Regions from separate parts of the Kitasatospora sp. NPDC058965 genome, predicted to be linked through region 3. Evidence: riboswitches for the same ligand, from Rfam matches in the RefSeq annotation. Region 3 holds a riboswitch; each other region holds the start of a gene.
The links. A riboswitch is a leader RNA that binds a small molecule or an ion and turns the genes downstream of it on or off. The one in region 3 is predicted to bind cyclic di-AMP.

Region 1 (3,843 bases), on a different contig from region 3:
CCGGCCTGTGCACCGCACTGGGCGACCGGCTCGGCCTGTACACCGCGATGGCCGGTGCCGGACCGATGACCTCGGCCCAGCTGGCGGACCGGACCGGTCTGCAGGAGCGGTACCTGCGCGAGTGGCTGGCCGCCCAGGTGGCCGGCGAGTACGTGGAGTACGACGCGGCCGCGGACAGCTACCTGCTGCCGGACGAGCACGCCGCGGTGCTGGCCGACCCGGACGCGCCGACCTACTGCGCCGGCTTCTTCACCATGCTGCAGGCGCTCTACGCCACCGAGGACGCCCTGATGGAGGCGTTCCGCACGGGCAACGGGGTCGGCTGGGAGGAGCACAGCGGAGCGCTCTTCTCCGGCACCGCCAAGTTCTTCCGCCCCGGCTACACCGGCGCCCTGGTGCCGGAGTGGATCCCGGCCATGAACGGCACCGAGCGCAAGCTCGCCGAGGGCGCCGAGGTGGCCGACGTGGGCTGCGGCTACGGCTACTCGACCATGCTGATGGCCGAGGCCTACCCGCAGTCGCGCTTCCACGGCTTCGACTTCCACGCGCCGTCGATCGAGCAGGCCCGCCGGCTCGCGCAGGAGAAGGGCATGGGCGACCGGGTCAGCTTCGACGTGGCGACCGCCCAGGACTTCCCGGGCACGGCCTACGACCTGATCACCTTCTTCGACTGCCTGCACGACATGGGCGACCCGGGCGCCGCGCTGACCCACGCCCGGGAGGCGCTGGCGGACGGCGGCTCCTGCATGATCGTGGAGCCGAACGTCTCGGCCGACGTGACCGAGAACGCCCACCCGGTCGGGCGCGCGGTGGTCTCGGCCTCGGTGGCGGTCTGCCTGCCGTCCGCGCTGGCCCAGCACGGGCCGATGGCGATGGGCAACCACGCCGGCGAGGACGCCATGCGCGACCTGGCCGACCGGGCCGGGCTGCACCACTGGAGGCTGGCCGCCGAGAGCCCGGTGAACCGGGTGTACGCCGCCAGCCGCTGAGCCACCCCTCGAACCGCTCGAGTTGGGCCGGGCGGTGCCGGCCGGGTTTGTCGGGGCCCGGCTTGACCCGGCCTCCCCGCAGGCGCACGCTCCAAGGGTGAGCGTGTCCGGGGAGGCCGGGTTGCGGCGCATCTGCGCGGTGATCGACCTGCTGCTCGACGCCGTCGACGAGGAGAGCCTGCTGCCGGCGCTGTTCCCGCTGCTGCTGCGCACCGTGCCCGGTGACGGGCTGACCTGGGCGGTCCGCACCCCGGCGGGGCGTGTTCCGCTGCACACCCCGCAGGGGCTGTTCGGTCCGGCGGCACTGGCCGGCTTCTACCGGAACGCGGCGGCCGACCCGCTCTTCCGGCACACGGACGTGACCGGCCCCGGGGTCCCGGTGCGCCGCTCGGACCTGCAGTCGCTGACCGACTACCACCGGCTCGGCACCTACCGGGAGGCGCTGCGCGCGGCGGGCGCCGAGCACCAGCTGGCGATGGCCTTCCCGGCCGGGTGGGCGCCGGCCGGGCGGCGCACGGTGGCCATGGTGGTGCACCGGTCCGGCAGCGACTTCACCGACGCCGACCTGGACTCGGCGGCCCTGCTGCGGGCCCGCCTCAGCCACGCGCTGGACCGGCTGTCCCCGCCCCCGCCGCCGCCCCCGCCGGGGCAGTTGACGCAGCGTGAGGCGGCGGTGCTGGAGCTGCTGGCCGAGGGGCTGACCGACCGTCAGATCGGACACCGGCTGGCGGTCTCCGCCCGCACCGTGGACAAGCACCTGGAGCACGCCTACGCCAAGCTGCAGGTGCACAGCCGGGTGGCCGCGGCCGCCCGCTGGCGGGCCGGTGGGCGCTGATCCGGGCCGGTTCCGGGCCGGTGTGAGCCAGATCGCGTTGATGACGATCTTCTCATCTGCCTAGCCTGCAGGCTGTCCGCCGCATCGGCGGGCCCAGCCGCCGGGACGCCGAGTCCTGCCTGCCCGGCGGTCGGCTCCCACAGCACCGGTACAGGCAGGAGCGGGGGACCCACAGCTCTTCGCCGTGCCCTCCCTCGCCGTTCGCGGGCGTGGGCCCGGCTCGGGGTGAAGCCGTGCACCCACGGCCGGGCCATCTTGCGGTCCGAACCCGACAGCTAACTCCGAAGGCGTCGCAAGAGGACCGCTCATGATCCGCTCTGCCACGCCCGCCCGCCTCGGGGTCGTCGCCGGCTCGCTCGCCCTGCTCGCCGTCCCGATGGTCGGCCAGGCCCAGGCCTGGTCCTGGGGCACCGCCCGGCCCGGCCCGGCGGCCACGCCGACCGTCAGCCAGGACGTGCTGACCCCCACCACCGCCACCGCCGGTGCCGCCACCACCGCCCAGCTGTCCGTGCACGCCGGCTCCTGCTTCACCGTGCAGACCCTGGGCGTCGGCGTCCGGGACGCGGCCGGCAACAACCTGGACTTCCCGGGGTCGCACAGCAACGTCCAGCTCTGCCCGTGGACCACCACGATGACCACCGGCAGCCGCAGCTTCCCGGCCGGCACGTACACCGTGTTCGGCTACTACCAGGACCAGGGCGGCGCCTGGCACAACCTGCCGAGCAAGCAGCTGACGGTCGGCGGGTCGGCCTCGACCCCGGCACCGGCCCCCGCGCCGCAGCCGACCCCGACCCCCGCGCCCACCCCGACCCCGGCGCCCGCGGCGCCGGTGGCCGGCAAGTCGCTGACCTGGTCGGACGAGTTCAACGGCCCGCTCGACAGCAGCCGGTGGAACACGAGCACCAGCAGTGCCTACAAGTACGGGACCCACAACCCGGACGACAACAAGCTCGACTGGATCGACCCGTCCGACGTCAAGGTCGCGGGCGGCACCGCCACCTTCACCGCCCAGCCGTCCAGCCACACCCTGGAGAACGGCAAGCAGGCCTGGACCACCGGCCTGCTGACCACCGAGGGCACCAGCGGGAACTTCAAGGTGAAGACCGGCGACTACGCCGAGACCCGGGTCCAGCTGCCGACCGGCAGCGGTGCCTGGCCGGCGCTGTGGACCTGGCAGAACGGCGGCAACGAGATCGACTCGTTCGAGTACCACCCGGACAACCCGAACCTGCTGGAGCTGACCAACCACGTCAACTCCGCGGTGAAGTACTACACCGACGCCTCCGCGGTGAAGGCCGGCCAGTGGGTGACCATCGGCACCTACTACGGGGCCACCTCGGTGGACTGGTACGTCAACGGGGTCAAGGTGTTCTCCGACGGCACCGGGGTCGGCGCCAACTGGTCGGCCAACCTGATCCTCAACCTGTCGGTCACCGCCGGCCAGTACCACCCGGGCCCGGTCGGCTCCGCGCCGATCAGCTTCGCGGCCGACTACGTCCGCGTCTACCGCTGACGGAGCGCCGTCCCGGTCAGCCGACCCGGATCAGGTAGGACGCGGAGTCGTTCGACCGGTCCGGGTCGGCTGCCGTGTGCACCGTGACCCGCCCGCCGCGCAGGGTTCCTGACGCCCCGTCGGACACCCGGACCGGGATCAGCGCGGTCGCGGAGCGCAGCGGGGGCAGGCCGGCGCCGAAGGTGCAGTGCACCAGGTGCCCGCCCGCCTCCGCCCGGCAGTTCTCGGGGAAGTACGGTCCGACCGCCGCCGCGCCGGCCGGGACCCGGACGGTCACGGTGAACTCCCCGGCCGGCCCCGGGCCGTGGTTGGCCACGAAGGCGTGCACCGTGGTGGTGCCGCCGGGGGCCACCGGATCCGGGTCCAGCGGGACCACGAAGAGGTCGGCCCCGCCCGCCCGCGGGGCGGCCGCCGCCGGAGTTGCCAGAGCCAGTGCGCCGACCAGCGGCAGTACGAGCAGCCAGGTTCGCCTCATGGTGCGAGGTTAGGCACCGGCGCGCTCAGGC
Region 2 (3,843 bases), on a different contig from region 3:
GGCCGGGTCCAGCCGGGCCGCCAGCCGGTGCAGGCCCAGCTCGCCGAAGCCGAAGCCGCAGAGCAGCCGGGTGATCTCGGTGGCGTAGCCCAGGCCCCAGGCGTCGCGCCGCAGCGCGTACCCGATGAAGGCGGCCTTCTGGCTCTCCGCGCCCTCGACGCCGAGCACCGCGTTGCCGAGCGGGACGGCGTCCTCGCCCTGCTCGGTCAGGGTGACGGCCAGCCGGAAGACGGTCCGCGGCTCCTTCTCGGCCTCCTCCAGGTAGAGGGCGACCTGGTCGGCGCAGTCCTCCCGGTCGCGCGGCTCGAACGGGAGGTAGCGCGCGGTCTCCGGATCGCCGAAGATCGCGTGCAGCGCGTCGATGTCGCGCGGCACGTGGTGGAACTCACGGATCGTCAGCCGTGGCCCGGTGAGCAGGACGGGGTGCATGGCAGGTACGGTAACGGCCGCGCGAGCGGTTACGGTACCTGCCATGGACACCGAGGACCTGCGGCTCGCCCCCCGGCCGCACACCGCTGAGCTGCTGCGTTGGGCCGAGGAGCAGGGCCTGGAGCCGGTTCCCGAGGGCCCGCTGAACGCGGTGCTGACGCTGCTCGAACTGGGTGACGCCAAGGTGTACGAGGGCGTCCCCGAACTCACCTCACCACTGCTGCAGGAGCTGCTGTACGAGCGGATCCACCTCTACGTGCAACCCGGCCCCGGCCAGGACCCGCTGGCCTACGGCGCGGCGGTGCGGCTGCTGATCGACCACCAGCGGGCGGCCAAGCGGCTCAACGCCAAGCGGCAGCAACGGCTGCACGAGGAGGCGCAGTGGCAGGGCGAGCTGCTGGCCGACCTGCTGCGCCGCCCGCACCTGCTCACCTGGCCGCGGCTGTACGCGCTGCTGCTCTGGCAGCACGGGGTGGACACCGCCGACCCGGCCGCGGTGCGGGCCTTCCTGGACGGCTACCGGGCACTGGCGGAGCCGGAGCGGCTGGCGCTGCTGGCCGGCCTCGACCGGCTGGACCAGCCGGAGGGCGCGGCCGGCTGGACCGAGGGCGTGCTGCTGGCGATCGGGATGGCCACCGACGGCGGCCGGCTGCTGGTGGAGAACCGGTTGATGCAGCGCAGCTACCGCAACCTGGCCGGACTGAACGCCCTCGGCCTGCCGATGCCCGAGGAGCTGGCCGGCGACTACCCGGCCTTCGAGGCGGCGGTGCAGGCCGAGGCGCTGCGGCTGCTCGGCGAGTGGACCGTCCCCGGCCTGCCCGAGCTGCTGCTGACGGAGTACCGGGACCTGGCCCCCGAGCCGGACGGGGACCAGGTGGACCAGTACGTGATCGACCGCGGCCTGGTCGAGCTGCCCGACCTGGCCGAGTGGGACGGGGACGCTACAGCGTGACCCCGCCGGCCGCCAGCCACTGCGCCGGGTCCACCGGGGCGCCGCCGCCGGGACGGACCTCCAGGTGCAGGTGCGGGCGGGTGGCGCTGCCGGTGGTGCCGACCCGGCCGAGCTCCGCGCCGGCGGCCACCGGGCCGGCCGGGACGGTGATCGAGGCGAGCTGGCAGTACCAGATCTCGGTGCCGTCGGGCAGGGTCTGGATCACCCGGTAGCCGTGCACGCCGGTCCAGCCGGCCGAGCTGACGGTGCCGCCGGCCACCGCGAGCACCGGGGCACCGGCCGGGGCGGCCAGGTCCAGGCCGGTCTGCAGCTGGGCCCACGGCGAGGCGGCGGCGGCCAGCGTCCAGGCGGCCAGCGGGGCCTGCAGGTCGAGCGGGGCGTCGGTGGACTGCGGGGCGACGGCCTGCACCGGCTGGACCACCTGCACGGCCTGCAGCGGCTGCACGGCCGGGGTGGACCGGACCGGCGGGGCCGGCTGGGGCTGCTGGGCGGCGCGCTTGGCGGCGGCCTCGTGCGCGGCCTCCAAGCGGGCGGCCTCCTCGGCGGCGGTGCGCTGGTCGGCCTGCTGCTGGATCCGGGCGGCCAGGGCCAGGCCGGGGTCGGCGCCCTGCGGGCCGCTCTCCTCGGTGGCGACCATGGCGGGCGCGGGCGCGGCGGCCTGGGCGGCGGTGGCGCCGATGCCGGTGGTGGCGCCCAGCGCGGCGGCCATCGCGGTCACGCCGAGCACCGGGGAACCGGGGCGGGACTGGCGCGGCAGCCGGTGCCGGGAGTTCTCGTCGGTGGTGCCCGGGTGGTCGAGCAGGGCCGGGGTGTGCGTCGACGCCACGGAGGCGTGCTCCTTTCCTTCCGTCTCGCCTACCGGGTTAGCTGACGGGTTCGGAGCAGGAAGGTCTCCTACGGACCGGTGCGGGCCGGTCCGATTCACCCCAAGGAACGGTGGTTCCCCGGCTCCCGGGCCGCCCTTCGGACGGCCCTGCGGATTAGGCGACGGCGCACGGTGCCGTCTGGGTACGGCGTTGCCGACCGCGCTGCGTTATTGAAATTTAATCCCAGAGGCCCGCGATTCCAAGCGCTCCCCGCGGGATTGTCGCAGCCTCACCTTGAGTGTCCGGTTGAGTACACGTACTCAGGTGCCGAGGGCCGGAGTTGGCGATTCTTCAGGCATGACTTCTCCAGTGTTGCCGAGAACCACCTCGGCCTACTACGTGCAGGCGGTCCTCTCCTTCGCGCTCGCCGCCGGCGGCCTCGCGCTGGGCATCGCCTACCTGCCGGTCAGCGCCTGGATGCGGGCCTTCCTGGCGCTCGGCCTGCTCTACACGGTCACCTCCGCCTTCACCCTCGCCAAGGTGATCCGGGACCGCCAGGAAACCGGCGAGCTGGTGAACCGGGTCGACCAGGCCCGGCTGGAGCGGCTGCTGGCCGAGCACGACCCGTTCCGGGTCGACGGCTAGGCCCGGGCCGCCCGAGGGACTTGACGGCTAAGGCTATTAGCCATAGCTTTGTGGATGTCGGCAGCGGCCGGCACCGCCGAAGGTCCGTCAGTCCAGGAGGAAGCCGTGCACACGCTCACCGCCCCGCAGACCCAGTACCTGCAGCTCCCCGGCGGCACCATCGCCTTCGACGACACGGTCGAGGGCACCGGCCACCCGGTCCTGCTGCTCCCCGGCATGCTCGACTCCCGGGCCTCCTACCGGCACCTGCGCCCGCTGCTCGTCGCCGCCGGCCGCCGGGTGATCACCATGGACCTGCGCGGCTTCGGCGAGTCCTCGATCGACTGGGACGACTACAGCCCGGCCGCCGCCGCCCACGACGCGCTGGCCCTGCTGGACCACCTGGGCGTCGAGCAGGCCGTGCTGGCCGGCAACTCCTACACCGGCGCCAGCATCGTCAAGGCGGCGGCCCTGGCCCCCGAGCGGGTGGCCGGCCTGGTGCTGATCGACGCGTTCGTCGAGAACGTGCCGCCGACCGTGCTGGGCCTCGCGATGCTCCGCCTGCTGGGCGCGGCGCTGCTCGCCTCCCCGAAGGTGTGGGGCTACTACCTGAACAAGATGGCCTACCCGGGCGGCGCGACCGAGGAGATCGCCGCCTACAACGCCGGCCTGGTGGCGGCGCTGCGCACCCCGGGCCGCAAGCGGGCCACCCGCGGCCAGGTCGGCGGCAACGCCGCGCCGGAGGGCTGGTGCGAGGGCGTCGAGGTGCCGACCCTGGTGCTGATGGGCAGCAAGGACCCCGACTTCCCCGACCCGGAGCTGGTGGCGGACCGTCAGGTCAAGGCGCTGAACGGCCGTAAGGTGATGATCCAGGGCGCCGGCCACTACCCCCACGCCCAGTCCCCGCAGGCCGTCGCCGACGCCGTGCTCCCGTTCCTCACCGAGGTGGCCTGATGCCCCGAGCCGGACTCAACCCCGACGCCGTGGTCGACCACGCGCTCGCGCTGATCGACGCGGAGGGCCCCGACGCCC
Region 3 (3,843 bases):
CTTCCGCAATGCCCCGAACGCCGCGCCCTGGCGCGGCGTTCCGTCGTTCCCGTGGGAGTCCCCGCCCGCGCCGCAGCCGGTGTTCGACCGACCGGGCCCGGCGTTCGACCGCGGCCGGCCCAATGCCGAACGCCGTCGCGGCTGCCACCACGACGGCGTCTCCTGGTCCCGTGCTCGCGCCGCCCGGGTCAGGCCACCAGGTGGTCGAACTCGCCGTCCTTCACCCCGAGCAGCATGGCCTCGATCTCGTCCCGGGTGTAGACGAGTGCCGGGCCGTCCGGGAAGCGGGAGTTGCGCATGGCGACGGCGCCCCCGGGGAGGGCGGCGAACTCCACGCAGTTGCCCTTGGAGTTGCTGTGCCGGCTCTTCTGCCAGACCACGCCCTCCAGGTCGCTGGCCGCCATGCCGTTGTACGTGTGGTGCATAGGAATCTCCCAGAGAGCGCTGGAGTGATCGAACCGCTCGGCGCTCGTCCGCTCCGACCGCCGGCCGCCTCCGGCTCGTATGGGCAGCGCGAATGCCTTACTTGTCGTAATGATAACGCTAATGCACGTGCATCGGCATGTGATTTTGCGCGTGCACGCACTTGTACCCGAGGTGACAGAGTGCCCCCTGGGAGGGGTCTGCTGCCGGGCAGAACGGGACAGATGAGGGCGAATCAGCTGGGCGACCGTCACCGCTGGTGGGTTGGACGCACAACGAGCCTGGCCGGTTCAACCCGTTGACAGTGAGGACTCGTGATCAACTTCGCAGCGAGACCCTCACACTCCGTCACATCTGCCCGGCCGGGTCGAGGAACTGCCGGAATTCGGCCGACTTGTCCGGCTCGGAGGCCGTGAGCGGCAGCCGGATGCGGAGTGATCGCGGCCATGTCCTACGATTCTGCGCCATGAGCACTGCAGCCATCCCGGGCGCCCCGCTGCCCGTCCGCACGCCCGGCTCCCGTGCACGGGGGCGCCACCGCCGCCCCGAGCGCCCCGAGGTGCCGGTCGGCGCCCCGACGCTGGTGCTCGCCGTCCCCGCCGAGGCGACGCCGGAGACGGTCGCCGTGGTGGACGAGCTGGTCTCGGTGATCCGCGGCGAGCAGCCGGGCATCGAGGTCGTGGCCGGCTGGCTGCGCAGCGCCGCGAGCACGGAGGCCGCCACCGACGCCGCCGACCGGGCCGAGGGCGAGGCCGGCGAGCCGGTCGAGTACTCGCCGGTCACCGATCGCCCCCGCCCGACCGTCGAGGAACTGCTGGTCGCCGCCGCCGAGGCCGGCCTGCCGGCACCGGTGCTGGTGCCGCTGCTGCCCGGCCCGCACGCCTACGTCGGCCACCTGCAGCAGCTGGCCGCCCAGGCCGGCGCCGTGGTCACCGACCCGCTCGGCCCGCACCCGCTGCTGGCCGAGGCGGTCCACGTCCGGCTGTCCGAGGCCGGGCTGGCCCGCGCCGACCGGGCCCGCCTGTTCGCCATCGCCACCGCCGCCGACGGCGTCGTGCTGACCACGGCCGGCGGCGAGGACGCGGCGGCGGCCGCCGGGATCACCGGCGTGCTGCTCGCCGCCCGCCTGGCCGTCCCGGTGGTCGCCGCCGCCCTGGACGTGCCCGGCTCGGTGGCCGCCGCCGTCGAGCACCTGCGCGCCACCGGTGCGCAGCGCCCGGCGCTGGCCCCGCTGGTGATCGGCCCCGAGGTCTCGGCCGAGCTGCTGCTGGCCGCCACCGAGGAGACCGGCTGCCCGAGCGCGGCCCCGGTCGGCGCCTACCCCACGGTGGGTCAGCTGGCCGCCTCGACGTACCTCGCCGTGCTGCCGGCCCTGCTGCCGCCGCCGCTGGAGGAGGAGCCGGAGCAGGCCGTCGAGCAGGCGGAGGCGGCCGAGCAGGCCTGATCCACCACTGACGGACCCCGCAGGCCCCGTGGCCGCCCCTGGGCGGCCGCGGGGCCTGCGTCGTTCCCGGCCGCCCGGTCCGGGCCGGACCGACGGGTGCCGGCAGGGCGGACCGACGGGACAGGGCCGACGGGACGGGGCCGACGGGACAGGGCCGACGGGTGCCGACGCGCGCCGGCAGGGCGGGCCGACGGGTGCCGACCCAGGCCGGCAGAGCGGGCCTGCGGGTGCTGACGGAGTGCCAACCCGGGGGCAAAACGGACATCTGAGGGCGAGTCGACTTTGGTCTCGAAACGGTAACTGCACCCCCGGGGCGGACCCCGACAGGGCCTCGGCGGGCCCGGAAACGGACGTCGTGAAGGCTTTGTGAAGGCCCCTCGGGCCGACGGCCCGTCACCCTGAAACGGCGGCAACTGCACGGCAGGTGGGGGCACTTGCCCATGCGTTCGGCGACGGTGCATCAGCTGTGCATGATCCTCGATCTTGTGAGGTTAGTGAAGCCCGTGTGACCGCGCTCACAGCTGTTTGCGGAATCAACTTATGCCTGTCTAACGTGCTCCCCGTTCGTGGTCACACGGACCCAGCGGGCCGGACGCCGAGTCCTGCCACCGGCACTGCTGGCAGCGCGAAAACGCACCACGGCAGGAGCGGGGGAACCAGGTAAGCCGCCCGGGCGCCGGTCATCGACCGGAGCACCGGGCTAGGGGTGAAGCCGTGCTCAGCACGGCCGGGCAACTCCAGCCCGAATCCGACAGCTCACCTCGCAGGCGTAGGAGAGGAACGCGTCTTCATGCTGCCCACGACCGCAACGAACCGTCCCGCTCGCAACGCCAAGCGTGCGATCGCCGCCACCGGTCTGCTCGGCCTCGGCCTGGCGCTGCCGTGCATCACCGCCACCACCGCTTCCGCCGCCCCCGTCTCGGTCTGGGACAAGGTCGCCGCCTGCGAGTCGACCAACAACTGGTCGATCAACACCGGCAACGGCTTCTACGGCGGCCTGCAGTTCACCTCCTCCACCTGGGCGGCCTACGGCGGCCACCAGTACGCCTCCGAGGCGAACCTGGCCACCAAGGACCAGCAGATCGCGGTGGCCGAGAAGGTCCTCGCCGACCAGGGCCCCGGCGCCTGGCCGGTCTGCTCCGTCGAGGCGGGCCTGACCCGCGGCGGCGCCGCCCCGCAGGTCGACACCAGCGCCCCGGCCCAGCAGCAGGCCCAGCCGGCCCAGCAGTCCCAGAACAGCGGCTCGCAGTCCTGGCAGGGCACCGCCCAGAGCCACTCGGACCGCCGCCACACCGCCTCGCAGGACGCGGCCCCGGCCGCCCAGCCGGCCACCACCACCAAGACCGAGACCTACACCGTGGTCCAGGGTGACTGGCTGTCCACCATCGCGCAGAGCCACCACGTGGACGGCGGCTGGCAGAAGCTGTACGACCTGAACAAGGCCGCGCTGCCCCAGGGTCCGGACTGGATCTACCCGGGCCAGCAGCTGGTCCTGGGCACCGTCTCGGTCGCCACCCCGGCCCCGGCCGCGCCGGCCGGCAACGACGACAGCACCGACGCCCCGGCGACCACCCCGTCCGCCCCGTCGGTCCGCACCACCAGCGCCACCGCTGCCGCGCAGCCGGCCTCCGGCGCGTTCGCCGCGGCGATCTCCTTCGCCGAGTCCAAGGTCGGCCAGGCGTACATCTGGGGCGGCACCGGCAACGGCGGCTGGGACTGCTCCGGCCTGACCCAGGCCGCGATGGCCAACGCGGGCATCTCCATCCCGCGCGTCGCCGCCGACCAGGCCGCGGCCACCACCCGGGTCTCGCTGAACAACCTGCAGCCGGGCGACCTGCTCTTCTGGTCCAACAACGGCAGCGCCTCGGGCGTGTACCACGTGGGCCTGTACATCGGTGGCGGCAAGTACGTCGAGGCCGCCAACCCGAGCGCGGGCGTGAAGTACGAGACCATCGCGAACTACACCCCGGACTTCG

Region 1: it holds a riboswitch for cyclic di-AMP, as region 3 does, so the genes downstream of both, ACFW1A_RS17340 (hypothetical protein) here and ACFW1A_RS36785 (transglycosylase family protein) in region 3, are expected to answer to the same signal.
Region 2: it holds a riboswitch for cyclic di-AMP, as region 3 does, so the genes downstream of both, ACFW1A_RS10720 (M23 family metallopeptidase) here and ACFW1A_RS36785 (transglycosylase family protein) in region 3, are expected to answer to the same signal.

What each region holds. Positions count from the first base shown of each region.
Region 1 covers NZ_JBHYKG010000090.1:17,424-21,266, forward strand. Annotated here, with positions in the region: gene ACFW1A_RS17330 (class I SAM-dependent methyltransferase) at 1-989, shown strand, start outside; gene ACFW1A_RS17335 (response regulator transcription factor) at 1,087-1,824, shown strand; cyclic di-AMP (ydaO/yuaA leader) riboswitch at 1,958-2,128, shown strand; gene ACFW1A_RS17340 (hypothetical protein) at 2,132-3,337, shown strand; gene ACFW1A_RS17345 (hypothetical protein) at 3,354-3,812, opposite strand; gene ACFW1A_RS17350 (IclR family transcriptional regulator) at 3,838-3,843, opposite strand, start outside.
Region 2 covers NZ_JBHYKG010000045.1:22,771-26,613, reverse strand. Annotated here, with positions in the region: gene ACFW1A_RS10730 (GNAT family N-acetyltransferase) at 1-429, opposite strand, end outside; gene ACFW1A_RS10725 (hypothetical protein) at 473-1,381, shown strand; gene ACFW1A_RS10720 (M23 family metallopeptidase) at 1,371-2,207, opposite strand; cyclic di-AMP (ydaO/yuaA leader) riboswitch at 2,219-2,378, opposite strand; gene ACFW1A_RS10715 (YiaA/YiaB family inner membrane protein) at 2,545-2,832, shown strand; gene ACFW1A_RS10710 (alpha/beta fold hydrolase) at 2,938-3,765, shown strand; gene ACFW1A_RS10705 (TetR/AcrR family transcriptional regulator) at 3,765-3,843, shown strand, end outside.
Region 3 covers NZ_JBHYKG010000399.1:288-4,130, reverse strand. Annotated here, with positions in the region: gene ACFW1A_RS36795 (DUF397 domain-containing protein) at 189-425, opposite strand; gene ACFW1A_RS36790 (sirohydrochlorin chelatase) at 890-1,867, shown strand; cyclic di-AMP (ydaO/yuaA leader) riboswitch at 2,492-2,650, shown strand; gene ACFW1A_RS36785 (transglycosylase family protein) at 2,658-3,843, shown strand, end outside.